One region of the Blautia sp. aa_0143 genome, then DNA from elsewhere that is predicted to be linked to it. Evidence: a T-box and tRNA genes for the amino acid it is inferred to sense, from the RefSeq annotation. Region 1 holds a T-box; the other regions hold tRNA genes.
The links. The T-box of region 1 lies ahead of proS (proline--tRNA ligase). A T-box ahead of a tRNA ligase gene usually reads a tRNA of that ligase, here a tRNA-Pro.
Positions count from the first base shown of each region.

Region 1 (8,367 bases):
AAGAAATAAACAAAACAGATGATTGACGGATAAATAAAAGGCGACCCGTGTGATAGGCGGGCCGCCTTTATTTTTGATCCGGCAATATTGAGACCACGCTGTGATGCGGAGGCGGTCAGTATTGCCGGATATTTTTTATTTAAAATATTTCTCCCTCACGAGCTCAACCGGCATGTCTAGTCCGGTCCAGATGTGGAAAGCCTTTACACCCTGGTGGAGCAGCATGTACATTCCGTTAAAGGTCGGACATCCGGCTTCCCGGGCTTCCCTGAGAAGTCTTGTTTCTCTTGGCTCATATACAACATCGGCTACGGTAAGCTCCGGATGGAACAGAGCCTTGTCCGGGATCACGGTGCCTGTCACATCCGGAACCATTCCCACAGAAGTTGCATTGATGAGGAGATTGCTTTCCTCCAGTGCGTCCTTCAGCGCAGTGTGATCATCCATCTCATGAAGGATCATCTCACATTCTGTCATATGAGACATTTTTTCTGCCATGGCAGCAGCACGTTCCCAGTAACGGCTGGTAGGACGTGCAAAAACATGGATCTTTTTTGCACCCTCCAGGGCGGACTGGCCGCAGATCGCCATTCCGGCACCGCCGACACCCATAACGGTGATAGTGCGCCCCTTTACATCACAGCCGGCATCTCTGGCAGACTGGGTAAATCCATAACCATCAGTATTAAACCCCTTTAATTTTCCATTGTCGTTGCGTACGGTATTTACCGCTCCAATCAGCTGGGCAGTGGGAGAAAGCTCGTCCAGAAGCTCCACGATCTTATTCTTGTTTGGCATGGTCAGGTTAAAGCCCTTGATCCCACAGGCTTTCAGTCCTTCCACAGCCTGGGGAAGGGTCTCCTCTGTTACATCAAAACAGAGATACACATAATCAAGTCCAAGATAACGGAATGCCTCATTGTGCATTAAAGGTGATACGCTGTGTGCCACGGGGCTTCCCAGAAGGCCGGTAAGCCCGGTATGTCCGGTAATATTGATCATTGTTCGATTCCCTCCTGTATCTCATATAATAGAATTTCTTTACGAAATATAATAAAAAATATTTTAGCACTATAAAGTGCGAAAATCAACAAATACAAATATTGTACGGAAATTTATACATTTTTGTCGCCGATTCATAGAAAAAATCTATAAATGTCGAGACAGACAGAAACGACCCGATAAGTTAGAAGAATCGACATCCGGATTTGACAAAATATGCAAAGAGCCTGCCCTATAATAAATACACTTACCAAAGTTGAGAATCGATGGCAGACGAAACAGCAGTGGGGGAAGCTTATGTATCAGAGGATATACATAGATATCGTTTTTATGACGAATTTCCTTATGGATTACATGCTTTTAAGACTTGTGGGAAAATTTCTGCATCTTGACGGGAAACGCAGAAGATGTGTGATATCCGCTGCCTTTGGATCTTTTGTATCCTGCCTGCTTGTATGTGTACCTTTTAAGATCATTTTTCCTGCCGCTGTACTGATCCATGGCGGCTGCGCTTTTTTTATGGCGTCGTTTGCTTTTCGACTGAAAAAAGGCGGCCTTCTTGTAAAAACCATTCTGGCTCTGTATTTCACAGCTTTTGTGGTTGGCGGGATCTATCAGGCACTGGAAACGGAAAGAACCATGACGGTGAAAATATTTCTGCTTTTTCTGGCAGGGATTTATGGCACACTTTATACTCTGGGATGTGTGACCGAGACCTTCCGGTTTGGAAGAAGAAATATTTTTCCGGTCACTTTGAAATATCAGGGGAAGCTGCAGCAGACATACGGCTTTTATGATACCGGAAATCTCCTTATGGATCCTGTGAAAAAACAGCCGGTATCGATCATCAAACAGGAACTTTTGGGAAGCCTGATATCGAAAGAGCAGGTGAAAAAACTGATGGATATTAAAGATAAACCAGAGGAACTGGAAAATACAGGATTTGTCAGTCTGCAGCCGCATTTTCTGAGCTGTCATACCGCAGATGGAAAAAAAGGACTGCTGCTGGCAGTGATCCTTGATGAACTTCTGATCCAGACTCCCGAAAGGGTGGTACATGTAGGAAAACCGGTGCTTGCTATAACATCCGAGCCCTCAGCTTTGGGAGAAGAGTACGAGATACTTTTGAATTCCAGACTATTAAATTGAGAAGGGGGCTTATGTTATGAACAGAGCAGCTGCAAGATCCTATCCGTTTCAGGTGATCCGGAAATTTATGTTCAATCGTCCGGGAGAGGTTTTTTATATTGGTGGAAATGATATCCTTCCGGCGCCGTTGTCAGCGGAACGGGAGGCTGAAGTGATCGAAATGTTGGGAACAGAAAAGGAAAAAGAGGGAAAGTCGGTTCTGATCGAGCATAATCTACGGCTGGTGGTTTATATTGCAAAGAAATTTGATAATACAGGGGTAGGTGTGGAGGATCTGATCTCCATCGGAACCATAGGGCTCATAAAGGCTATCAATACCTTTGATCCGGTAAAAAATATCAAGCTTGCTACCTATGCATCACGATGTATCGAAAATGAGATCCTGATGTATCTGAGGAGAAACAGCAAAACAAAGATGGAGGTTTCCATTGATGAGCCGCTGAATGTGGACTGGGATGGAAATGAGCTGCTGCTTTCGGATATCCTGGGAACGGATGACGATGTGATTTCCAGACGTCTGGAAGATGAGGTGGAGATCGCACTTCTTGGAAAAGCCATCAGCAAACTGACAAAGCGGGAACAGATGATCATCCGTCTGCGATTCGGCATCGGAAACCGGGAAGGAAGCGAGAAAACACAGAAGGAGGTAGCGGATCTTTTAGGAATTTCGCAATCCTACATTTCCCGCCTGGAAAAGCGGATCATGAAGCGGCTGAGGAAAGAAATCGTAAAGTATGAATAGAAGAAACCGCAAATGGCTCCGTGATGTGGAGGCAGACCAGACAGAGGAGGGCGGTGTTGCCCATGTTGTTCCGGATATCATTTCCGGAAACGAAGGGTATAATTGGCTCCTTGAGCAGGGAAGTCATTCGGCAGCAGCGAGAAGATTTAAAATTCCGGGAAATACAGTAGAATTTGTCAGAGACCTTCGATATAATAAATACAGAGTGTTTACAGAACTACGGAATGAACAAAAGAAGAAGGGGTGTGGCAGAATGATCGACATTGCGCATGCAAAACAGGAATTCGAAAAATATCTGGATGAATACGACCGGGAGGATGAACAGATCTGTCTGAAGATCGTACATACCTATGGTGTGGTGAAATACGCAGGAGAGATCGCCAGAAAAATGGAATGTTCCGGTGAAGATGTGGAACTTGCGGAGCTGATCGGTCTGCTTCATGATATAGGCCGTTTTGAGCAGATCCGTAGATTTCACAGCTTTGAGCCGGGAACTATGGATCATGCCGTGTTCGGTGCAGAACTTCTCTTCGGGGAGGAGAAGCTGATCCGGCGTTTCGTGGAGGATGATAAATTTGATGAGCTGATCGATGCAGCAATTCGGAAGCACAGTGATTTCAAACTGGAAGGAATCCACGATGCAAGAACACTTTTCCATGCAAAACTGATCCGGGATGCCGATAAGCTGGATAACTGCAGAGTAAAGCTGGAGGCGTCTGTTGAAGCCATGCTGGGAGTCTCTGAGAAAGCTGCAGGAGAAGGGCTGATCTCACCGGCAGTGTGGGAGTCCTGTCTCAGAAGAGAATCCGTGTTATCCGCAGACAGACATGTGCCGGTGGATTACTGGGTATCTTATCTTGCACAGTATTATGATATCAATTTTCCTGAGACCTGTGAGATTATCGAAGAAGAGGATTATATCACCAGGATCGCAGGGCGGCTGACTTATCAGGAGCAGGATACCAGAACTAAGCTCCATATTCTCACAGAAGATCTGAACAGGTATCTGGAGATGCCGGCTGTGTCTGTGAAGGAATAGGAGTTATAGCAGGGAGACTTGTTATATTTTTTTGTTTGGGGTTGACTTTGAGGCGGTTTTCGCCTAAAATATATCAAAGATACGGCGATGATGAGAATAGTACACAGGGAATTATCTCAGAGAGGGATCTGCTTTGGTGGAAGGATCCTGTGCGTGAACTGTGGAACCGGCCTCGGAGCTCTGCGTGATTGAAGCGTGGCGTGTGTTTCCGGCGTTAACGGGTGTTGAGAGAACAGCTTTTCAGGCTGTTAACTGGGGTGGTACCGCCGAAGTCATTCGGTCCCTTGTGAGGGATTTGGATGGCTTATTTTTTGTCCGTAAAACGGGATTGTAAATACAGTGTACGGTTTATAGGACAGAAGAGTAAGCTGGAAGGATTCCGGATTGCTGTGGCTGCCTGACAGTCGGCAATATGTAACAGATCACAAGAAAAAGGAGATTTATCATGGCAAAAGAAAAGAAATTAGTACAGGCCATCACATCTATGGATGAGGATTTTGCTCAGTGGTATACAGACGTTGTTAAGAAGGCTGAGCTCTGTGGTTATACAAGTGTTAAGGGCTGTATGGCGATCAAACCTGCAGGTTATGCGATCTGGGAGAATATCCAGCATGAGCTTGACCGCAGATTTAAAGAAACCGGTGTAGAGAACGTTTACATGCCGATCTTTATCCCGGAGTCTCTTCTTGATAAAGAGAAAGATCATGTAGAAGGTTTTGCTCCGGAGGTTGCATGGGTGACTCATGGCGGCCTTGATCCGCTGCAGGAGAGACTTTGCGTGCGTCCGACTTCTGAGACTCTGTTCTGCGATTTCTACCAGAAAGAGATCCAGTCCCACAGAGATCTTCCAAAAGTATATAATCAGTGGTGTTCCGTTGTCCGTTGGGAGAAGACAACACGTCCCTTCCTTCGTTCCAGAGAGTTCCTGTGGCAGGAGGGACATACTGCTCATGCAACAGCTGAGGAAGCGGAGCAGCGTACCATCCAGATGCTGAACATCTATGCAGACTTCTGCGAGGAAGTTCTTGCGATTCCGGTCATCAAAGGCCAGAAGACAGACAAGGAGAAATTTGCAGGTGCTGAGGCTACTTATACCATCGAATCTCTGATGCACGACGGTAAGGCTCTCCAGTCCGGTACAAGCCATAACTTTGGAGATGGCTTTGCCAAAGCATTCGGAATCCAGTACACAGATAAAGATAATACACTGAAATATGTTCACCAGACATCCTGGGGAATGACAACCCGTATGATTGGTGCGATCATCATGGTTCACGGTGATAACAGCGGACTTGTTCTTCCTCCGAGGATCGCTCCGGTACAGACTGTGATCATCCCGATCCAGCAGCGTAAAGAAGGGGTTATGGAGAAGGCTGACGAGCTTCTTGCAGCACTGAAGGCAGCAGGTATCCGTGCAAAGGTTGATGCGACAGACAAGAGCCCGGGATTCAAGTTTGCTGAGCAGGAGATGCGTGGCATCCCGCTTCGTGTGGAATGTGGACCGAAGGATATCGAGAACGGTCAGGCAGTTCTCTGCAGAAGAGATACCCGTGAGAAATACACAGTATCCTTCGAGGAGCTTGCAGATAAGGTAAAAGAGCTTCTGGATACCATTCAGCATGATATGCTGGAGCGCGCACGTGCACACAGAGAGTCACATACTTACGTAGCAAAGAATTATGAGGAGTTCGGTGAGATCATCAACAGCAAACCGGGATTCATCAAAGCTATGTGGTGCGGTGATCGTGCATGTGAAGACAAGATCAAGGAAGATTTCCAGGCAACATCCAGATGTATGCCGTTTGAGCAGGAGCAGTTAAGCGACGTTTGCGTATGCTGCGGAAAACCGGCTAAGAAAATGGTTTACTGGGGACGTGCATACTAAAAAATACAGCAGGCCACTTCAAAAAAGTGGGATGATCATATTGCGTTACTGTTCACTGGTAATGTCCCGCGAGGTGTTTTGTGTGAGCGAAGGTCACAGAAAACCCGAGACATACCGCGCGAATTTATGCGATCAGCATAAATTCTGTGCATCGCGAAGCGTGTTACTGAGAACGGAGTGAACAGGAACCATATTGCAGAAACAACGGCGGGGCAAAATATGCTCCGCTGTTTTTATGAATCTATGTTATAATAGCGTTAAGGAAAACATATCAGAATATTATTCGGCTGCTGACATGGAGATAATACAGCGAAATGTAAACGTGTTTTGAACGGACAGCAGCGATCATCAAGAGGAGTTATCATGACGATTAATATACCACAAAAGGCAGCGCAGATACTGAAGACCTTGAATGCTGCCGGCTATGAGGCATATGTTGTAGGCGGCTGTGTCAGGGATTCTATCCTGGATCGGGTGCCTGGAGACTGGGATATCACCACCTCTGCACTTCCGGAGCAGGTGAAGGAGCTTTTTCACAGAACTGTAGATACGGGGATCCAGCATGGAACAGTAACTGTAATGATGGGCAAAGAGGGCTTTGAGGTGACAACCTACCGTGTGGACGGAGAATATCATGACGGCCGCCACCCGGATGCCGTGACCTTTACCAGGAGTCTTGAGGAAGATCTGAAACGAAGAGATTTTACCATCAACGCCATGGCGTATCATCCGGAACATGGACTGGTGGATCTGTTTGGTGGAATGGAAGATATCAATGGGAAGATCATCCGTTGTGTTGGTGATCCGGTAGAACGTTTTACAGAGGATGCCCTTCGTATGCTCCGTGCAGTGCGTTTTTCCGCACAGCTTGGTTTTACTGTGGAGGAAAATACGAAAGCGGCACTGGCGCGGATGTCGGGGAATCTGGAGCATGTCAGTGCAGAGCGTATCCAGACAGAGCTTGTAAAGCTTCTGGTATCCGATCATCCGGATTATCTCCGAACCGCCTGGGAGACAGGTCTTACCCGGGAATTTCTTCCGGAATTTGACGCCTGTATGGAAACCGAGCAGAATACCCCTCATCATTGCTATACCGTGGGAGAGCACATTCTGAAAAGTCTTACAGAAATCGAGAATGACCGGCTTCTCCGTATCACCATGCTTCTTCATGACATTGCCAAGCCGGTTGTAAAAAAGACAGATGAGAATGGAAGAGACCACTTTAAGACTCACGGACCGGCAGGCGAAAAGCTGGCAGGAAAGATCCTGCGCCGTCTGAAATTTGATAATGTAACGATCCGAAATACCTGTCGTCTGATCCGGTATCATGATCTTCGTCCCACTCCGGACGCCGAGGATGTGCGGAGAGCTGTGAATCTTATCGGAGAAGAGCTTTTTCCGCTGTATCTGAAAGTGCAGAAGGCAGATCTTTTATCCCAGAGCACTTACAGGAGGGAGGAGAAGCTGGCACGGTTAAGCGGTGTGACGGAAGCTTATCAGGGGATCCTTGAAAGAGGTGAATGTACATCTCTGAAAACCCTGGCAGTTTCCGGAAAGGATCTTATAAAGGCAGGACATCCGGCTGGACCGGCACTGGGAGCACTGCTCGAAAGACTTCTTGACTGTGTGCTGAAAGATCCAACCCTTAATACAAAAGAAAAACTTCTTGAAACAGCAGAAAAAGACAGCATAAAAACCGAATAGAATAACAAAAATCCCCCCTGCATAAAATAGAACGTAAAATAAGGCAGGGGGGAACTTTTTTGTATGATTATGGGTTGAGCGTGCTGGAGCAGTATGGGCTTACAGCTTCATTCTCCGGCAGGGTGCGGGGGGCACTTCTGTGCCGGACAGAAAAAGGTCCGGTGATACTCCGGGAATTTCATGGCTCGGAAAAAAAGCTTTCCATGCAGCAGCAGCTTCTTGAAAAAATGAAAGAACAGAACTGTCTTGTGGACGCCTATCTCAGAAACAGGGAAGGCGTACTGGTAAGCAGGGACAAAGATTCTGTTCCATATACTGCACAGATCTGGTTTGAGGGACGGGAATGTGACACGAGATCCGAAAACGATATTTTAAAAAGCATCCGGACTCTGGCACAGATCCACAAGATCATGCAGCTTCCTGTGGAAATGGATTATGCGGGAAGAAATCTGCAGGAAGAATATATCCGGCATAATCAGGAAATGAAAAAAATACGCCGTTTTATCCGAAAAAAAGGAGCGGTCAATTCTTTTGAGAAAGATTATCTGAAAAGCGTGGAATGGTTTCTGCAAAAAGGAGAAGAAGCGGCAGCTATGCTGGAAACCACGGATTATAAAAATCTGCGGCAGCAGTCTCTTCAAAGTGGCAGTATCTGTCATGGCGAATATAATCAGCATAATGTGCTGATACTTGGGAAAAACACAGCGGTGACGAATTTCAGTCACTGGAGCTTTGATGTGCAGATGGCAGATCTGTACCGCTTTATGCGGAAAATCCTGGAGAAATACAGCTGGGATCTGCACCTCGCGCAGAAGATGCTTTCTGCATATGATTCCGTACGGCCGC
Region 1 covers NZ_RCXU01000019.1:45,790-54,156, forward strand. Annotated here, with positions in the region: gene thrS (threonine--tRNA ligase) at 1-9, shown strand, start outside; gene EAI83_RS10880 (shikimate dehydrogenase) at 136-1,002, opposite strand; gene EAI83_RS10885 (sigma-E processing peptidase SpoIIGA) at 1,300-2,151, shown strand; gene sigE (RNA polymerase sporulation sigma factor SigE) at 2,219-2,893, shown strand; gene EAI83_RS10895 (HD domain-containing protein) at 2,886-3,932, shown strand; T-box leader at 4,011-4,220, shown strand; gene proS (proline--tRNA ligase) at 4,378-5,817, shown strand; gene EAI83_RS10905 (CCA tRNA nucleotidyltransferase) at 6,181-7,521, shown strand; gene EAI83_RS10910 (hypothetical protein) at 7,581-8,367, shown strand, end outside.

Region 2 (8,367 bases), on a different contig from region 1:
TGGCAAGAGGAAGAAAAAGTGCTTCATAACCGACAAGTTTCATAAATGTACAGGCAACAGATGCTTTCAGCCGGGAAAAGGCTTTTCCGAAGTGCAGAGATCCGCCCATAGCCATGAGGCCAAGAGGAGTGGCGGTTTTTGCAAGATTGCCTGCCGTAGAGTCCAGGATCTTCGGAAATGGAAGACGAAGAAGGGACCAGAGTGTACCGGCTGCAATGCCGAGAATGATGGGATTGGTGACAATTCCCTTTAAAGTGCGCTTCAGAACGGTACCATCTATTTTTCCCTGACCTGGTTTAAAGACAGAGAGAACTACAACAGCCATTACATTGTAAAGAGGGACGCTGGCAATGATCATCAGTGGTGCCATACCTGCATTTCCGTAAAGGTTCTGGATAATGGCGATACCAAGGATCGCTGCGCTGCTGCGGTAGGATGCCTGGATAAACTCGCCCCGGATATCGGAAGGGTGGAGAAAACGGGACAGGAGCACGGAGATCATAATACTGAGCGATGTGATCGCAAAACAGAAAAGAATCATCTTGGGATCCCAGGCCTCATAGATATCGATTTTAGCGATGTCCTGAAACAGAAGCACAGGCAGGGGGATGACAAACACAAATTTGTTCATACGATTGACAAATGTTTCATCAAACAGTCCGATCCTCCGGAAAAAATATCCCAGGAGCAGTGTAAGAAAGATGGGCACGGTAACATTCAGACAGAAAATAAGATTGTCCATAAAAGAAAGCCTCCCTGTGGTAAAATTTCTCTGTTTATTATATCCAAACTACGAAAATTGTCAAACGAGGTATACGGGACTGGAGATTTCTGGTATGATAAAAAGTGTTGCGAAGAAAGCAGCACAGGGGTTGAGAAGGAGAAAGGAAAGAAAATGAGATACGGAAAAATACGGATCGAAGATGGCTTTTTTGTGTTTACCAGACATATGATGCTCAACAGTCTTCCGTGTAAAGATATTCTCTGGGCGTACATGCGCCGTGAGGGAACCGATAAAACCGGTGAAAAGCAGCTGATCATCAATTATCTGGTGATCATAACCAGACGTCAGAAGCGTTATAAATTTGATATGACAGAGCAGGAGGTACAGGATTGCCTTCAGCTTCTTAAAGTACTGAATCCGGATCTTGCGGTTGGTTTTCCAAAAGGAAGCAGGCTTCCGCTTCAGAATCTTCCGAATACAAGAGATCTGGGTGCATTGATGACAGTAGACGGTTCGCATATTCTTCCCAGAAAGCTTTTGCGCAGCGGAGAAATCTATCATGCTTCTGCTGCAGACAACCGGATCCTTTCAGAAGAATATAATGTAAAAACAGTGATCGATTTCAGGTCAGCTGCAGAAGTAAAGAAAAAACCGGATGATATCATGGCAGGAGTGGAGTATTATCACATTCCAATCCGGGATGAGGACAGCAGTGGAAACAGCTTTTTTGAACATGTGATGTCCTGCTATGGTGATGTAGACCGGTATATGCAGGACTGGTACCGGAATTTCGTTACGGATGAGTATTCTCTGAAGCAGTATGCACGTTTTCTGGATGTCCTGCTTCATGTAAAGAATGGAGCTGTTGTTTTTCACAGTGCCACAGGAGAAGACCGGACAGGAGTCGGAACAGCACTTTTGCTCTTTGCTTTGGGTGTACCTAAGGAAACGATACGAAGGGATTATATGCGGTCGAATCCATGTCTGGAAGATGAACTGAAATATATGCGCAGGCTTTACCGGGCAGACTGGCCGGAAAACAGCCGGAAGCTTGCAGATCTGAAAGCCTTCTATCAGGTGAAGGAGTCTTATATCAATACAGTTTTTGATGTCATCGAAAAAGAAAACGGAGGAATTGAAAGATTCCTTCGGAAAAAACTCTATCTGACACCAAAGGCATCCGAGGAGCTTAAGAAAAAATATCTGATCTGAGGATAAAAGCATTTCTTATCAGCCTGAAGGGATTTTGCAGGAAATTTTGATTGACAAAATTTTCGAAGTTGTTATAATGGTAAGAAAGCAAGGGTTTATTAGATTAAAGCGTTAACTGACGAAGTCGGTTTTCTATACATAAAAGTGTTGAAAGCAGGTGTATTATGGAAAAGAGAATACTATCCATCCTTGTGGATAATACCTCCGGAGTCCTTAGCCGTGTGGCTGGTCTTTTCAGCCGCCGTGGATATAATATTGACAGCATTACCGCAGGAGTGACTGCAGATCAGAGATATTCCCGTATGACAGTTGTCTGTGAGGGAGATGATCAGATGCTCCAGCAGATCACTAAGCAGCTGGCGAAGCAGGAAGATGTACGGGATGTTAAGGTCCTTGAACAGGACGACAGCGTTGCTCGTGAGCTGATGCTCGTCAAGGTTGCTGTGAAGCCGGAACAGAGACAGGGAGCTCTTTCTGTTGCAGATATCTTCCGTGCCAAGGTGGTGGATGTAAGTAAGGATTCTCTTATTATGGAGATGACCGGAAGCCAGAACAAGCTGCAGGCGTTTGTGGAGCTGATGGCTGACTATGAGATCCTTGAGCTTGCAAGAACGGGAATCACAGGTCTGTCACGAGGCAGTGACGATGTCCGGTACCTGTAAAAATAAAAATTTTTACATATGTTTGCTAGGAGAGTAGCTACTCTCTTAACGATAAATAATTTTTATGAAGAAGATGTTGTAAACATCAGAGGAGGAAAGTAAAATGGCAAATAAGATTTTTTACCAGGAAGACTGTAATCTCGGATTATTAGATGGTAAGACAATTGCGATTATTGGATACGGAAGCCAGGGACATGCACATGCACTGAACCTTAAAGAGTCCGGATGTAATGTAATCATCGGTCTTTACAAAGGAAGCAAATCATGGAAAAAAGCTGAGGAGCAGGGCTTCGAGGTATATACATCTGCTGAAGCAGCTAAAAAAGCAGATATCATCATGATCCTGATCAACGATGAGAAACAGGCTGCACTTTACAAGAAGGATATCGAGCCGAACCTTGAGGAAGGCAACATGCTTATGTTCGCTCATGGCTTCAACATTCATTTCGGATGCATCAAACCACCAGCATATGTTGATGTTACAATGATCGCGCCGAAAGGACCTGGACATACAGTAAGAAGCGAGTATCAGGCTGGTAAAGGTGTTCCTTGTCTGATCGCTGTAGAGCAGGATGCTACAGGTAAAGCTCAGGATATCGCACTTGCATATGCACTTGGAATCGGCGGAGCAAGAGCTGGTGTTCTTGAGACAACATTCCGTACAGAGACAGAGACAGACCTCTTCGGTGAGCAGGCTGTACTTTGCGGTGGTGTTTGCGCACTTATGCAGGCCGGTTTCGAGACACTTGTTGAAGCTGGTTATGACCCAAGAAACGCATACTTCGAGTGTATCCATGAGATGAAACTGATCGTTGACCTGATCTACCAGTCAGGATTCGCCGGAATGAGATATTCTATCTCCAATACAGCTGAGTATGGCGATTACATCACAGGACCGAAGATCATCACAGAGGATACAAAGAAAGCAATGAAGAAAGTTCTTTCCGATATCCAGGATGGTACATTCGCAAAAGAGTTCTTACTCGACATGTCCGATGCAGGTGCACAGGTACACTTCAAGGCTATGAGAAAATTAGCTTCTGAGCATCAGTCTGAGAAAGTCGGCGAAGAGATCCGTAAACTCTACAGCTGGAACGGCGAGGATAAGCTTATTAATAACTAAGCAAAATTTATTGCAGGTGCAATAAATTTTGCGCTACTCGAACGAAGCGCAGCGAAGTTTGAGTCAAAAAAGTCACACACGTAATACAGTGGTAGGAAACTTTTTTGAAATTTAAAATTCCCATCTGGTCGCAATGATCAGATGGGAATTTTTTTTACATTCCTTTATTTATCCGGATGCTCTGTTTCATCATCAAAAAATGGCGCGATCAAAGCCGAATCAGCATCTTTCTGTCTGCATACAAACCCGATCTCACGCAGCGGAAAAGAAAATCCTACCGGTACTTCCACCAGAGTTCCTTCTTCAAGCTCTTTTTTTACAAAATCACGGATCACACATGCAATCCCAAGACCAATTTCCGCAAACTGGATCAGAAGATCCATAGTTGTTACTTCCAGAATATGACTTAATTCCACATGATGTTCTTTCAGCTGAGTGTTTACGGTCTGACGTGTAATATTGTCCTCATCTAACATCATGAAAGTTGCTGCCTGGATCAGAGGTTCATCCGGATAGAGCTTTTTCTGATTTTCCAGATACTGCTGTGTACAGACAAAGGTATCCTGGATTTTCAAAAGAGGCTGAAAATAATATCCCCGAAGCTTCTGCGGCCGTCCGATGAGTCCCAGATCGATTTTTTCCTCATCCAGAAGCTGTAGCGTCTGATAAGTAGACTGGCAGGAAATTGTGATACGTACATGAGGAAAACGTGCAATATAGTTTTCCAGGTGGGAGAGCAGTACATATCTGGTAAGAGTAGAACTGGCGCCCAGACGCAGCTTTGGAATGTCCCGGGAACGGTTATGGCGAATGGAATTTTCTCCTTCATCCAGAAGTGAAAGAGCTTCTTTTACTTTTTCAAAAAGAAGCTCACCGTCCGGGGTCAGAGTGACACCCCGGGAACTGCGTTTAAAAAGAACGGTATCCAGATTCTGCTCCAGCTTCTGGATCGCCTTGCTGATAGCAGGCTGACTGATATAAAGGTCCCGGGAACTGTGGGAGATACTGCCGGTACGTGCTACCGTATAAAAAATATGATAAAGAGACAGATTATCCTGCATGCAAAACCTTCCTTTCGAAAAATAGTAAGGTAATAAAAAAATCCGAAGTCATCAGACCTCGGAAATCCTTGAATTTGTTAGAAATATCGGGGCAACAGGATTTGAACCTGCGACCTCACGGCCCCCAGCCGTGCGCGCTACCAAGCTACGCCATACCCCGCAACGCATATAACTATAACATAAACGAATTGTAAATGCAACCATTTTTTGAGGAGAAAGATGGTTGTATGGATGATAATAAAGAGTGTGATCTCTTGATACTTTCATAGGCTTCACACTCTTTACATGATATGATCAGGCTGTCTGTATTGTGTTACCTGGGTCAGGTAAAATACCTCTTCCCTGAAGTACAACGACAAGAGTTTCTGTTGTGTCCTGTAAATTTTTGATATCTTTTCGGATATCCCGTTCTGCAAGCTTAACATCCAGTGAAAGGTCGTCCAGGCGTTTTCTGTTGGTATCACATTTCAGATCGATCATTTCAAGTCTGTTTTCTACCCGGTTGAAGCGGGCATCTATTTCATCAAAACGAACATCCATAGCATCAAGACGAGCGTCGATACCGTCAAAACGAACATCCATAGCATCGAGACGAGCGTCGATACCGTCGAGACGAACATCCATAGCATCGAGACGAGCGTCAATACCGTCGAGACGAGTATCCACTGCATCCAGTCTGGCGTCGATACCATCTAATCGGTTATTTATATTGCCCAGCTGGACATTGATCGGGTTTATCATACCGGCTAATAATTCCAAATCTTTCTGATCTAGCATATGCGCATCCTCCCACAAAAATTGTACCGCATATTTCTCTGTGCGGATATTGTATCATGTTTCGAGTGTGAAGTCTATGAAATTATCAAAGAACAGAATGGACGGGAACAATAAGTTCTTAACTAGTATAATATATATAATAAGAAAAAACAAGACATATTTTTATATCTTTAATAATAATAGAAAATGCAGGCGAACTACCTGAAGAATAAAAAAAGGAGGCCGGGAGTTGTGCTGACTCCCGGAAAAAAAGTATGAAAAAGAAAAAGATTGTTTAGCATTTGCTATCTACAGTTAATAATATAGTAAAAAAATGTGTGCATTGTGTGAAAGGAAAATGAAGAGAATGTGAAAACTGCCGCTTAATGTTAGATTAAGCGACAGGACCTGAAAAAACCTGTATATAAGGAAATTCGCCATTTTTCTGACCACAAAAGCTGACCACTTATGACCATGAATCTTATAACAAGAAGCCTGATTTTTCCCGCAAAATACAGGTCCCTGGGACTATACATCTGACCACTTATCATGACCACTTTTATATATTGATATGTATTTTTCTTTCTCTGATATATAAAAAGCTGCATAAAACGGCACAAAAAGCGACATAATTGGACAGCTATGGCAGTTTCAGATCGCTTGACAAGCATTAAAGCGGATGTTATCATTACATATGGTTCAAAATCTTGGATCAAACAACAGAATAATCCGAAAAAATTACTGTCGCTTAATCTAACATTAAGCGACAAGATAATAATATTGGATAAGTTATATAAATAAACGGAAGGAAGAGAACATGCCGTCCAATACAGGCTACAGCATAACAACCAGAAGACTCCGACTTTGCTGCGGACATCCGGAATGGCTCAGGAAAACCCAGGATTTCTATAATGAAATTGAAAGCTTTTATTATGATCTTCTGCTGGCTCATGAGGAACTGGGAGAACTGGGGAGCCAGAAAACTCTTCGGGCCCTGGAGGTTCTGACTATTATGGGAAGAGACAAGCAGGTTCCTCAGAATCCCCTTCCCTGGGAAAAAGTCCCATTGTATTTCAGGCGGGCTGCGATAAACAGTGCTATAGCCGCAGCAAAGAGTCACATATCCAGGCAAAAGTCCATTCCGGGGAGGAAAGCAGAAAAGCTTCATTCAGCAGTTACCTATTATAAAGGAATGTACAGAGATTTTTCTCATAAGGAGATTACACTGAAGGTATGGACAGGAGAACAATGGAAATGGATGAGATGCAGACTGTATGGCAGAGAATTTCCCGCAGAAGCAGAGCTAATGTCACCCTCAGTAACCTTTGAGAAGAAATATCTCATGTTGCATGTTCCCGTGAAGGAATTTACAGCAGACACTGCAACAGTAAAGCAGCGTATCCAGGAAGGGCGGAAGATCTGTGCCATCCAGTTTACAAACGGAGATGTTTTTGCTGTGGGGACAGTATGTGACGGCACAGGGAAGGAAACAGATGTGAAATTCTGGGGCGGCGGAAAAGAATATACGCATCGCTGCGATCAGATCAGGAAGAAAATCGAGAAAGCCCGGAAATCTCTCGGCGGGGAAAAACAGCCCGGAGAAAACAGGAAATACTGGATGCATCTGAAACACCTGTCGGAGCATTATGCCCATGAGATTAGTTCACAGATCATAGGCTTCTGCCTGGAAAAGCAGGTTTCGCTGATTGTCCTTCCAAAATACAAAAAAGAATACACAGATTATGTGATGATCGGATCAGGAAACTGGAGCACTATGCATCTAAGCTTCAGGATCAGGAGCAATCTGTCCTATAAAGCATGGAAAAACGGCATTCTGGTCATTGAAACCTATGCAAAAGGGATATCCGAAACCTGCTCTGTCTGCGGTGCGCCAGTTAAGACAGCAAACCGCAAAACAGATGAATATACCTGTGAGAACGGGCACAGAGGAAGCCGAAGCCTGAACAGTGCCAGAAACCTGAGCCATAAATGTATTCTTCAGTTTGGAAAACAAGTGGTATGACCACTGTTTTATAGAGCGAGAGCACAACTCAGCTTCTGCTACAGGCAGATGCTGACAGGTTGAATACCGCCTGTCGTGTCTCCCTTATCATAAGGAAGAGTCGGCCAAGAATTTCCGCCAGAAGCTCCGGCACAGCCGTGACAGCGGATAAGAGTATTCGAAGTTATGTAAAAAAAAGAAAGTATGAAAAAGCAAAGGATAAGGATAGCAATGAACACAGAATACAGGAAACTGAAAAATCTTTTTCTGCGGCAAAGCTGCCAGGATGCATGGGAAGACTATGCACGAAGCATCCGCAAAGTAAATTTTCCCAGATGGGACTATGTGATCCTGACCTCATCAAATGAAGAACAGGCCAGATCCTTCCGCAGCCAGATCGCAGACAGATTGGAACAGGGCGTACTGCCGGGATGGACAAAATATTTCGTGCTCCCGGATCCGGAAGGCAAGAGAGTAGGCTCCGGCGGAGCAACTCTGAATGTACTCCGATTTCTTTCGGAGGAAGAAGGACTCCGGGGAGATTTCCATAACAAAAGAATCCTTGTGATCCATTCCGGCGGAGACAGCAAAAGAGTCCCACAGTATTCTGTGTGCGGAAAGCTTTTTTCACCTGTACCAAGAGAACTTCCGGATGGAAGAGGTTCTACACTGTTTGATGAATTTCTCATCAGCATGGCAGGTGTTCCGGCCAGGTTCAAAGAAGGAATGCTGGTACTTTCCGGGGATGTGCTCCTCCTTTTTAATCCTTTACAGATAGATGCCCAGTTCCGCGGAGCTGCGGCGATCTCCATGAAATCTCCAGTAGA
Region 2 covers NZ_RCXU01000018.1:38,819-47,185, reverse strand. Annotated here, with positions in the region: gene EAI83_RS10475 (AEC family transporter) at 1-742, opposite strand, end outside; gene EAI83_RS10470 (tyrosine-protein phosphatase) at 896-1,936, shown strand; gene ilvN (acetolactate synthase small subunit) at 2,101-2,598, shown strand; gene ilvC (ketol-acid reductoisomerase) at 2,702-3,721, shown strand; gene EAI83_RS10455 (LysR family transcriptional regulator) at 3,886-4,782, opposite strand; tRNA gene EAI83_RS10450 (tRNA-Pro) at 4,869-4,942, opposite strand; gene EAI83_RS10445 (hypothetical protein) at 5,077-5,559, opposite strand; gene EAI83_RS10440 (zinc ribbon domain-containing protein) at 6,356-7,561, shown strand; gene EAI83_RS10435 (fucose pyrophosphorylase domain-containing protein) at 7,772-8,367, shown strand, end outside.
Region 2: it encodes a tRNA-Pro, which carries the amino acid that the T-box ahead of proS (proline--tRNA ligase) is inferred to sense. The anticodon was not compared.

Region 3 (8,367 bases), on a different contig from region 1:
AGACAGTCAAGACAGAGCTTATAGTAAGTCTGTTTCATGGCCTCAACCTTGTCCAGTCCCTTCTCATCCGGAACCCGCATCAGTTTGAATGGCTGTCTGGATGTTCCGAGAATAGTTCCGCCCTGAGTCAGGATTCCGGAAAAGTCCCTGGCTGTAAGCATACGGTATTTCCCGTAGATCAGTCCCTTATATCCGTCATCAAATCCATAAACCTCAAGGTTCTCAACGCTGTTGCTCAGACCCTTTACAACGCCTCTCATGGTTGCGTTCAGTGCCTGACAGTCACCACCGCTTGTCAGCAGACCGATTCTTTTAATCATAGCGTCCTCCATTCTATGCCCTCTTATGTGCACATTTTATTTGTTGCTGTCTGCATATAAGACAGATATTCCACCTGACGTATTTCTGCAGAACAACTACTGTATCCTCTCTTTTCACAGAGTTTTACACAATATAATATTATAAAGCATTTTCAGGCAGTGTACAATAGCCAAAAAAGCACGAAAACAGCGAGTGTATTGATTGACTTTACCTGTATCTCATCGTAAAATAAAATTATCAGTAACTTTCGTATGTTTACAGAAAATTTTTACCAGGAAAGGAGCGTCCTATGAAAAAAATCCTCAAAAAACTATCCTGCGCTTTATTAGCCGCAGCCATGGTATGCGCCATGACTCCTCTCGCCGCCAGTGCAGCGATCAATTATTCCAAAACCCGGATCGTTTATATGCCCACATCCGGAAAGGACTTGGGATACGATGAGATCTCGATCAGCAATATTCCTGCTAAACAGAACATTCTCAAATCCAATGTTAAAGTGGTCAGCGGCGGTTCTGTGATCGCACTGGACTCCTTCGGTTCCAGCAGCTTCAAAAGTACCACGGAGGCTTTCCGCAAGGGTGCAAAACCGTACACTCACTCCGATCATTTCTACAATATCGGTTTTGCCGTTAAAAAGCCCGGAACTGGAAAGATTTCCTTCAAGGTCGGAAACAAAACCTATACTTCCACCATCAAGGTGCTTCGTTATGTCAACCCGTTGAAATCCGTCTCCATCACAGGTGTAAAAGGCAATCTTGCCGGAAAATTCAAAAGCTCCGGCCATAACGCCTTTCGTTACGCCAACAAGGCACAGAAGAATGCTGTCATGAAATGCACCGCTGCAAATGGCTGGAAGATCACAGGCGTTTCTTTCAACAACAACCGGACCCATACACAGTATAGTACCAATTACAACGCCCCTAACAGCGGGGCTTCTTCTTCCACGCTCCGTATCGGAAATCTTTCCGCGAAGCAGTCCGCCTATATCAGCTTCACCCTTCGCAACACCAAAAACGGGGCGGTACAGTACTGTACACTTAATATGAACTGATTTATTTCGGTCTGTACCTTGACAAATCCGGTTTCAGAGTCTATAATTAAATTCCGCGCAGCCGGGGAGATAGCGGTGCCCTGTACCTGCAATCCGCTACAGCAGGGGTGATGCCAATCTGAGGCTTGTATCTTGCAGAGCAGCCCTTTATAAGTGGCGTTGACGTCTGGGTCTTACGCAACAGGAATCTGTGAACCGTGTCAGGGCAGGAATGCAGCAGCACTAAGCAGAAGCTCTTGTGTGCCGTGAGGGTGCCTGGGCTGAGTTAACTGTAAAGGTAACGTCTGTGAGACCATTCCGAGGTGCGGCGCGCGTAAAAAAGGTTATAATATATGATCTCTATATAAACAGCATTCCCGCCGGGTCCGTCATTTATGACTGATCCGGCGGGATTTTTTGTGCTATTATTTTATTTACAATATCCGGCAACTACCTGATTAATCAGCTTGCCGTCTGCCTTTCCCTTCAGATCTCCCATAACTGCCTTCATGATCTGGCCTTTATTTCCTGTTGCCAGAACATCTGCAAATTTCTCCTCGATATAAGCCTTGATCTCTGCTTCATCCATCTGCTTCGGAGCATATTTCGCAATGATATCATATCTTGCCTGATACTCCTCTTTCAGATCTGTACGTTCTGCAGGGCAGGTGTCGATCTGCTCTTTTGCTGTTTTCAGCTCTTTCAGGATAACTTTGTCTACAAGCTCTCCTTTGATGTCATCACGGCATCCCTTATCAATGGCAGCTTTTTTTACTGCTGCGATCAGTGCGGAAACTGCTTCCTTTGTTACCTTATCTTTGGCCTTCATTGCTGCTACCATGTCTTTTCTTAAAGCTTCAAGTTCCATTTTTTGTTCCTCCATTTTCTGTCGTTCCTGTATCAACGACTTTCGTTTGACCTGAATGGATTTTCTGTCTGTAATAGTGAAATCCATTTATGATTTTATTTTGATATTTTCACAGGATTCTGTCAAGAGTAAATCTCCCGGGATTTTTCGTTCTGTTCCGCTCTCTCTGACTGTGTCTGCCCGGCAAGGCGCTCTGCTTCCTGCTTCTTCAGGATTTTTGCCTGCTTCTTTTTCTCCCGCAGTTCCCTGAAAAATGTGGAAAGCATTTCGGAGCATTCCTCTTCCAATATCCCTTCTGTGATCTTTACCTGATGATTAAAGCCTTCGATCTGAAGAAGATTCATCACAGATCCGGCACAGCCTGCTTTCGGGTTCATACAGCCGATCACCACCTCATCGATCCTGGATTGTACCAGTGCACCGGAACACATCTGACAAGGCTCCAGCGTTACATACATGGTGCATCCCTCCAGACGCCAGTCTCCCAGCTTTTTACTTGCCCTTCGGATAGCATTAAGCTCTGCATGGGATAAGGTATTTTTATCTGTATTGCGGCGATTGTAGCCTCTGGCTATGATCTTTCCCTCATGCACGATCACGCAGCCGATCGGCACTTCCTCCAATGCACGGGCCTTTTTTGCCTGGCGGATCGCCTCTTTCATAAAACGTTCCTGATCTGTCACGTTTTTACTCCTCCTGTAACTTCACATTCCGGAAAAAGCTCCGGGATCCTATCTTGTTCATACTAAGACTGCTCTCAGCCTTCTGTCCGTTCGATTATAGCTTTTCCGGTATTTCATGTCAATCTGCTGCAAAACAGATATTCGCACACAGCCAAAAACGCCACAGAAATTTCCACACTAATTTCTGCAGCGTTTTCTTATTGTATGACAGAAAAACGCAGACAACGGAAGCTCTCGCGAACTCCATTGTCTGCGTCAATGAATGCATTATATCTGCTTTTTTCCGGAAAGTCAAGCAGCCAGATTATTTGTGAAGTGACTCACCATTGGTAGCGATCACATCTTTATACCAATAGAAGGATTTTTTCTTATAACAGTTCAGTGTACCTGTTCCATCGTCGTTGCGGTCCACGTAGATGTAGCCGTAGCGTTTTTTCAGCTCTGCTGTAGATGCACTGACAAGGTCAATGCAGCCCCAGGAGGTGTAGCCCATAAATTATATGTTTTTTTCTTCCATGAGCAAGTCCCCATCTCTGCTTACTGCTTTTCGCAACTCCGCAGGAAACTTACTTGATTCGGTTAAAAAGGCTTGCAGCTTTTTTCGGGGGAGAGTATGCTTGTAGTATCATAAATAAGAGAAACAAGGGGATTTTCCTATGAAAATATGTGGCTTTAACAAAACAACCCTGCTGGATTATCCGGGAAGGGTAGCCTGTACCATATTCTTAGGCGGCTGCAACTTCCGCTGCCCATTCTGCCAGAATGGAGCTCTTGTCGTGGAGCCTGACACCCAGCCTGAATATTCCCAGGAGGAAATCCTGGCTTTTCTAAAAAAAAGAAAGGGGATTCTCGATGGCGTCTGTATTTCCGGCGGTGAACCCACACTTGCACCGGAGCTGCCGGAATTTCTCAGCAGGATCAGGGAGCTGGGCTATGATGTGAAGCTCGATACCAACGGTTCCCGCCCCTCCGTGGTAAAAAATCTCGCAGCAGCTGACCTGATCAACAAGGTTGCCATGGATATCAAGGCCTGTCCTTCCAACTATCATGTGCTTACCGGTGTACATGCTGATCTGGATGGGATCCGGGAAACTGCCGGATGGCTGCTGGACGGACACCTTGATTATGAATTTCGTACAACAGTTGTGAGGGAACTTCATTCCGAAAAAGATTTTCAGGAGATCAGCCGGTGGTTAAACGGTGCAAAAGCTTATTATCTCCAAGCTTACCGGGATTCCGACGGAGTTCTGATACCGGGATTCTCTGCCTGCTCCGAGGAAGAAATGAAAAACTACCGGGATATCCTGTCTCAGACGATCCCGGTAGTAGAAATTCGTGGTATGGAGCTGTGATCTGCAGATTTGCAAAACTGTTTGCTTATATGGATGCCAAAATTTTTCTGATCAGATGTTAATAAAACAGTACCAGTATCCTCCCTTTCCGCCTGGGATATGAATATCCGGACATTCCTTAAAGTAGGGAAAGCCAAACATATTGGCCATAAACCGTTCCTGCTGGCTGTATCCACCGGGTACTCCCAGTATGTACTGTCCCCGGGGATTTCTGCACAGCAGAAGATGGCCGAAATTCTGATATCCGTACATGACAAAACGGTTGCTGCAGAAGCAGCCGTTTTTTCTGCATAAGGCACTGCAGTCCGATGGTCTGATCTTGCGGCAGTCTGTGAAATAGCCGTCGTTAAAGGGATCATCACAGGGTATTCCCGGAAGTGGACGCGATGGCTCCGGTCGCGATGGTTTCGGCGGATGCGGTGACGGCTGGCCTGGCCGTGGTAGTTTCGGCGGATGCGGTGACGGCTGGCCTGGCCGTGGTAGTTCCGGCGGATGCGGTGATGGCTGGCCTGGTCGCGGTGGCTCCGGCGGATGCGGACCGGGAGCCTGATATGAATTTCCGGTTTCCGATGTCTTTAATACATCCTCCTGAATCTCCTCCACCGTCATGATCCTGTCTGACTCCTTCTGATTTTCCTGCACTTCTGGCAAGGTTCCATCTTTTTGATTTTCTTCTTCCTTTTCTTCCCGCTCTCTGCCTTTTTTCTCCGCCGCCTTCTGATATTCCGTTCCTGTTTTCTCCGTTTCCTTCCGAGGTTCCGTTTCTTTTTTCTTCCACTCGCGGAAATTCTCCGGCCGGATCGGCTGATCATCCCATTCCGTTCCCCAGAATCCGCCGGCATCGGAGATCAGAAGCAGTCCTCCAAGCTCCTGAAGACTTTTTCCCATGCCTCCAATATCCCCTGTATCCGTCTCCAGTGCGCACTCGATCCGTTCCCGCCCGGTAACACAGCTTCCGATCAAAATACCATCCATCAACCCTTCCTGCCGCACAAACCCATACACTCTGCACCGACTTCCAGGCTCCAGTCCAACGCAGCGCAGATGAACCTCCACACGGCATTTCCTATCTCTAGCCTCCACCCTCACATAACCGCTGCTGCCATCTTTTTTTCCTTTCCGATACTCGTACACATACGCAACAAAACGCTGATATCCAGCCAACGCACGTCCCTCCGGTATTTCGGTTTCGTTAATATATATGAAGATCGAGAGAAATCATTCCATCAACTGAAAAAAGCTCCAGGATGTACAAACATAAAAAAGAACCCCTCAACCAAGGGATTCTCAAGCTGTTAGTCGAAGCGACAGGATTTGAACCTGCGACCTCTGCGTCCCGAACGCAGCGCTCTACCAAACTGAGCCACGCTTCGTTATTCTGTTTCAGTTGTTTGTGTGTTGCTCAACTGCAAGAGCTATTATATTAGAGTTTCTGTACTTTGTCAATAGAAAAAATTAAAATTTTTCAAAAAAATCGAATTTTTTCTTTTTTCCTGCTTCGGGCGTGCATTTTTGCAGACCCGAAGCAGTTTTGGGAAAGGTTCTTTATAACATATCAAATATATTCAGGTGAAATATGTGCTTATTTCACTGTAACTGTTACCTTTTTTGTGATTCCGTTGCTGCTTACATAGATAACAGCTTTTCCTTTTTTCACACCTTTAACAACACCTTTGCTGCTTACAGTAGCAACTTTTGTATTGCTGCTTCTGTAGGTGATCTTTGCCTTTGAAGTAGCAGCTGCCTTGATGGCTGTTGTTTTCTTTGCTTTTACACTTACAGCTGTTTTGGATGTGATCTTCAGGCTGCCTTTTTTCACTGTGATCTTGCAGGTTGCTTTGTAGCTTCCGCATTTTACTGTAATTGTAGCTGTTCCTGCTTTTTTTGCTATTACTTTTCCGCCTGCGCTTACCACTGCAACGGATTTATTACTGCTTGTATAAGTAACTTTTCCGCTAACGCCTGTTTTTTTCACTGTGATCTGGCTTGTTCCACCCACAAATACAGTTTTCGCTGAAGCCGAAGCTTTTACAGACGGCTTCTTAACTGTAATTTTGCAGGTTGCTTTATAATTTCCGCATTTCGCTGTGATCACAGCTGTTCCTGCCGCCTTTGCAGTTACCTTTCCATTTGCGGCTACAGCTACAACAGATGGTTTACTGCTTGTATAGGTTACTTTTCCGGTAACACCTGCGGTCGTTGCTTTCAGCGTCACTATAGCCGGAGATCCTTTTACATAAAGCGTCTTCGCTGATGCATTCAGTTTTACAGATGGCGTTTTTACAGTAAGCTTGTACTGTGCAGTTTTTCCTGCTGCAGATGTTGCTGTGATCACGGCTGTTCCTGCTGCTTTTGCAGTTACTTTTCCGTTCTCGTCCACAGATGCAACCGTTTCATTATCGGAAGCGTATGTTACATCCTTGCAATTTTCGCCTGCTGCTTCAAGCTGTCTGGAGCTTCCGATATAAAGAACTCCTGAATTTTCTTTAAAAGCAATTGTTCCATACACCAGCTGAACAGAAACATCCGCGTGATCATCACTGGAGACTCTTACTGTATAGGTTTCATTTTCCGGTCTCGCCACAGTAGAATCCAAAGCAACCACTCCATCTGCGGCTACACCATCCTGTACAAGATATGTTGTCTGTGAATCATGTCCGACACCTGTTGTATAGAAAACAGATACCTTCGGATTTTTGTATTTATCAAGATTTGCAAGCTTTACATGGGTGCTGTCCGTAAATTCCGGAGAAACATCCATCTCTTCTGTTGCCTGCGGTTTGATATAAATACCATCTGCAAATTCATATACATACGCACCGTCTGACATAATATACGTGATCCTGTTTACGGTTTTTCCTTCAAGACCTGCATCTTTTGCAAACGCAGCCTTATATACCTTCACCCACATCTCGTTCATATGACGCATACCATATTTTCCGCCATCTGTTGTTTCCAGGATCATTCCCTGGATCCCGGAGTTAACTGCAAAACCAGCATCACTCTTTGTGTCGCGGAGATATTTTGTGCTGGTTTCTTTTACTTTGATCTCATAATCTCCCCAACGAGAAGATGTATTGAGTGTTGCCTCCGCATCTGTCACAGTTGCCTTTACATTAAATTTTGTAGCACTGTATGTTCCATCTGCATTCAATGTTTTATACTGCCCAGGCTCTACCGTCGGAGTACGTCCAAGGGTGATCCCTGCTGCTTCTATATATGCTCCGCTTTCCGGAAGTTCTCCCGCTTCTGAAAGGATCCGCGCCTCTACATACGTTTTTGCATCTGTAGCTACACTAACCTTTTTTACTCCTGCGATCTCATATCCATTTTCTGTCAGATTCTGAACATCTGCATTTCCGAAAGCAGTGCTTTTTCTGGTTGTGGCAGATGTAACGGAATCATATTTGCGGCTCGTTGCATCTCCCGCATAAAATTCCTCGTATGACAGAGATGCCGTACCGTAAAGTATTCCTGTCAGTGCCTGATGTCCATTTGCCGCCTTATAATAAATATCTGTTCCCGGGATCTGTGTATATCCATCCAACGCTCCCTTTACCCAGTAATAGGAAACATTGGAAACCGTGATCGGCTGGCCTGTCAGTGTGATATTTTTTGTCATATCCACATAATTGTCGCTTGAGATCATAACCGTGTAGATCTCATCCCCGGCCCTGGCTACACTGCTGTCAAAGGTTACCACCCCGTTCTCTGCCACTGCATGATCTACAACATATGTTGTCTTTTTACCATGACCACTTCCTGTTGTGTAGTATACGGAAACCTTAGGATTTTCATATTTGTCAAGGCCATCTACTTTAACCTGAGTTGTATTTTCTTTTACAAAAGCCGCCTGTACCTTCATTCCTGCTTCAGGCTGTTTTTTCACAAGAGGAGCTTTGTCTCCGAACTCATATACATAGGAACCGTCCGGAGTAATATAAGTCACCTTTGATATTTTTTCCCCGATAAGCCCGGATCCTGCTGAAAACGCAAGTTCGTAGGGCTGTACCCAGATTTCATAGGTATGACGAAGTCCTACCTTCTTGCCACTGGCAGTTTCAAGGATCACTCCCAGTGTATTTCCGCCTACAGCAAAATCACCCTGTCTGG
Region 3 covers NZ_RCXU01000022.1:47,656-56,022, reverse strand. Annotated here, with positions in the region: gene EAI83_RS12210 (6-phosphofructokinase) at 1-320, opposite strand, end outside; gene EAI83_RS12205 (hypothetical protein) at 611-1,372, shown strand; RNA gene ffs (signal recognition particle sRNA large type) at 1,426-1,687, shown strand; gene EAI83_RS12195 (GatB/YqeY domain-containing protein) at 1,782-2,219, opposite strand; gene tadA (tRNA adenosine(34) deaminase TadA) at 2,342-2,902, opposite strand; partial or broken gene EAI83_RS12185 (family 1 glycosylhydrolase) at 3,207-3,395, opposite strand; gene EAI83_RS12180 (anaerobic ribonucleoside-triphosphate reductase activating protein) at 3,559-4,254, shown strand; gene EAI83_RS12175 (DUF6128 domain-containing protein) at 4,306-5,418, opposite strand; tRNA gene EAI83_RS12170 (tRNA-Pro) at 5,554-5,627, opposite strand; gene EAI83_RS12165 (Ig-like domain-containing protein) at 5,837-8,367, opposite strand, start outside.
Region 3: it encodes a tRNA-Pro, which carries the amino acid that the T-box ahead of proS (proline--tRNA ligase) is inferred to sense. The anticodon was not compared.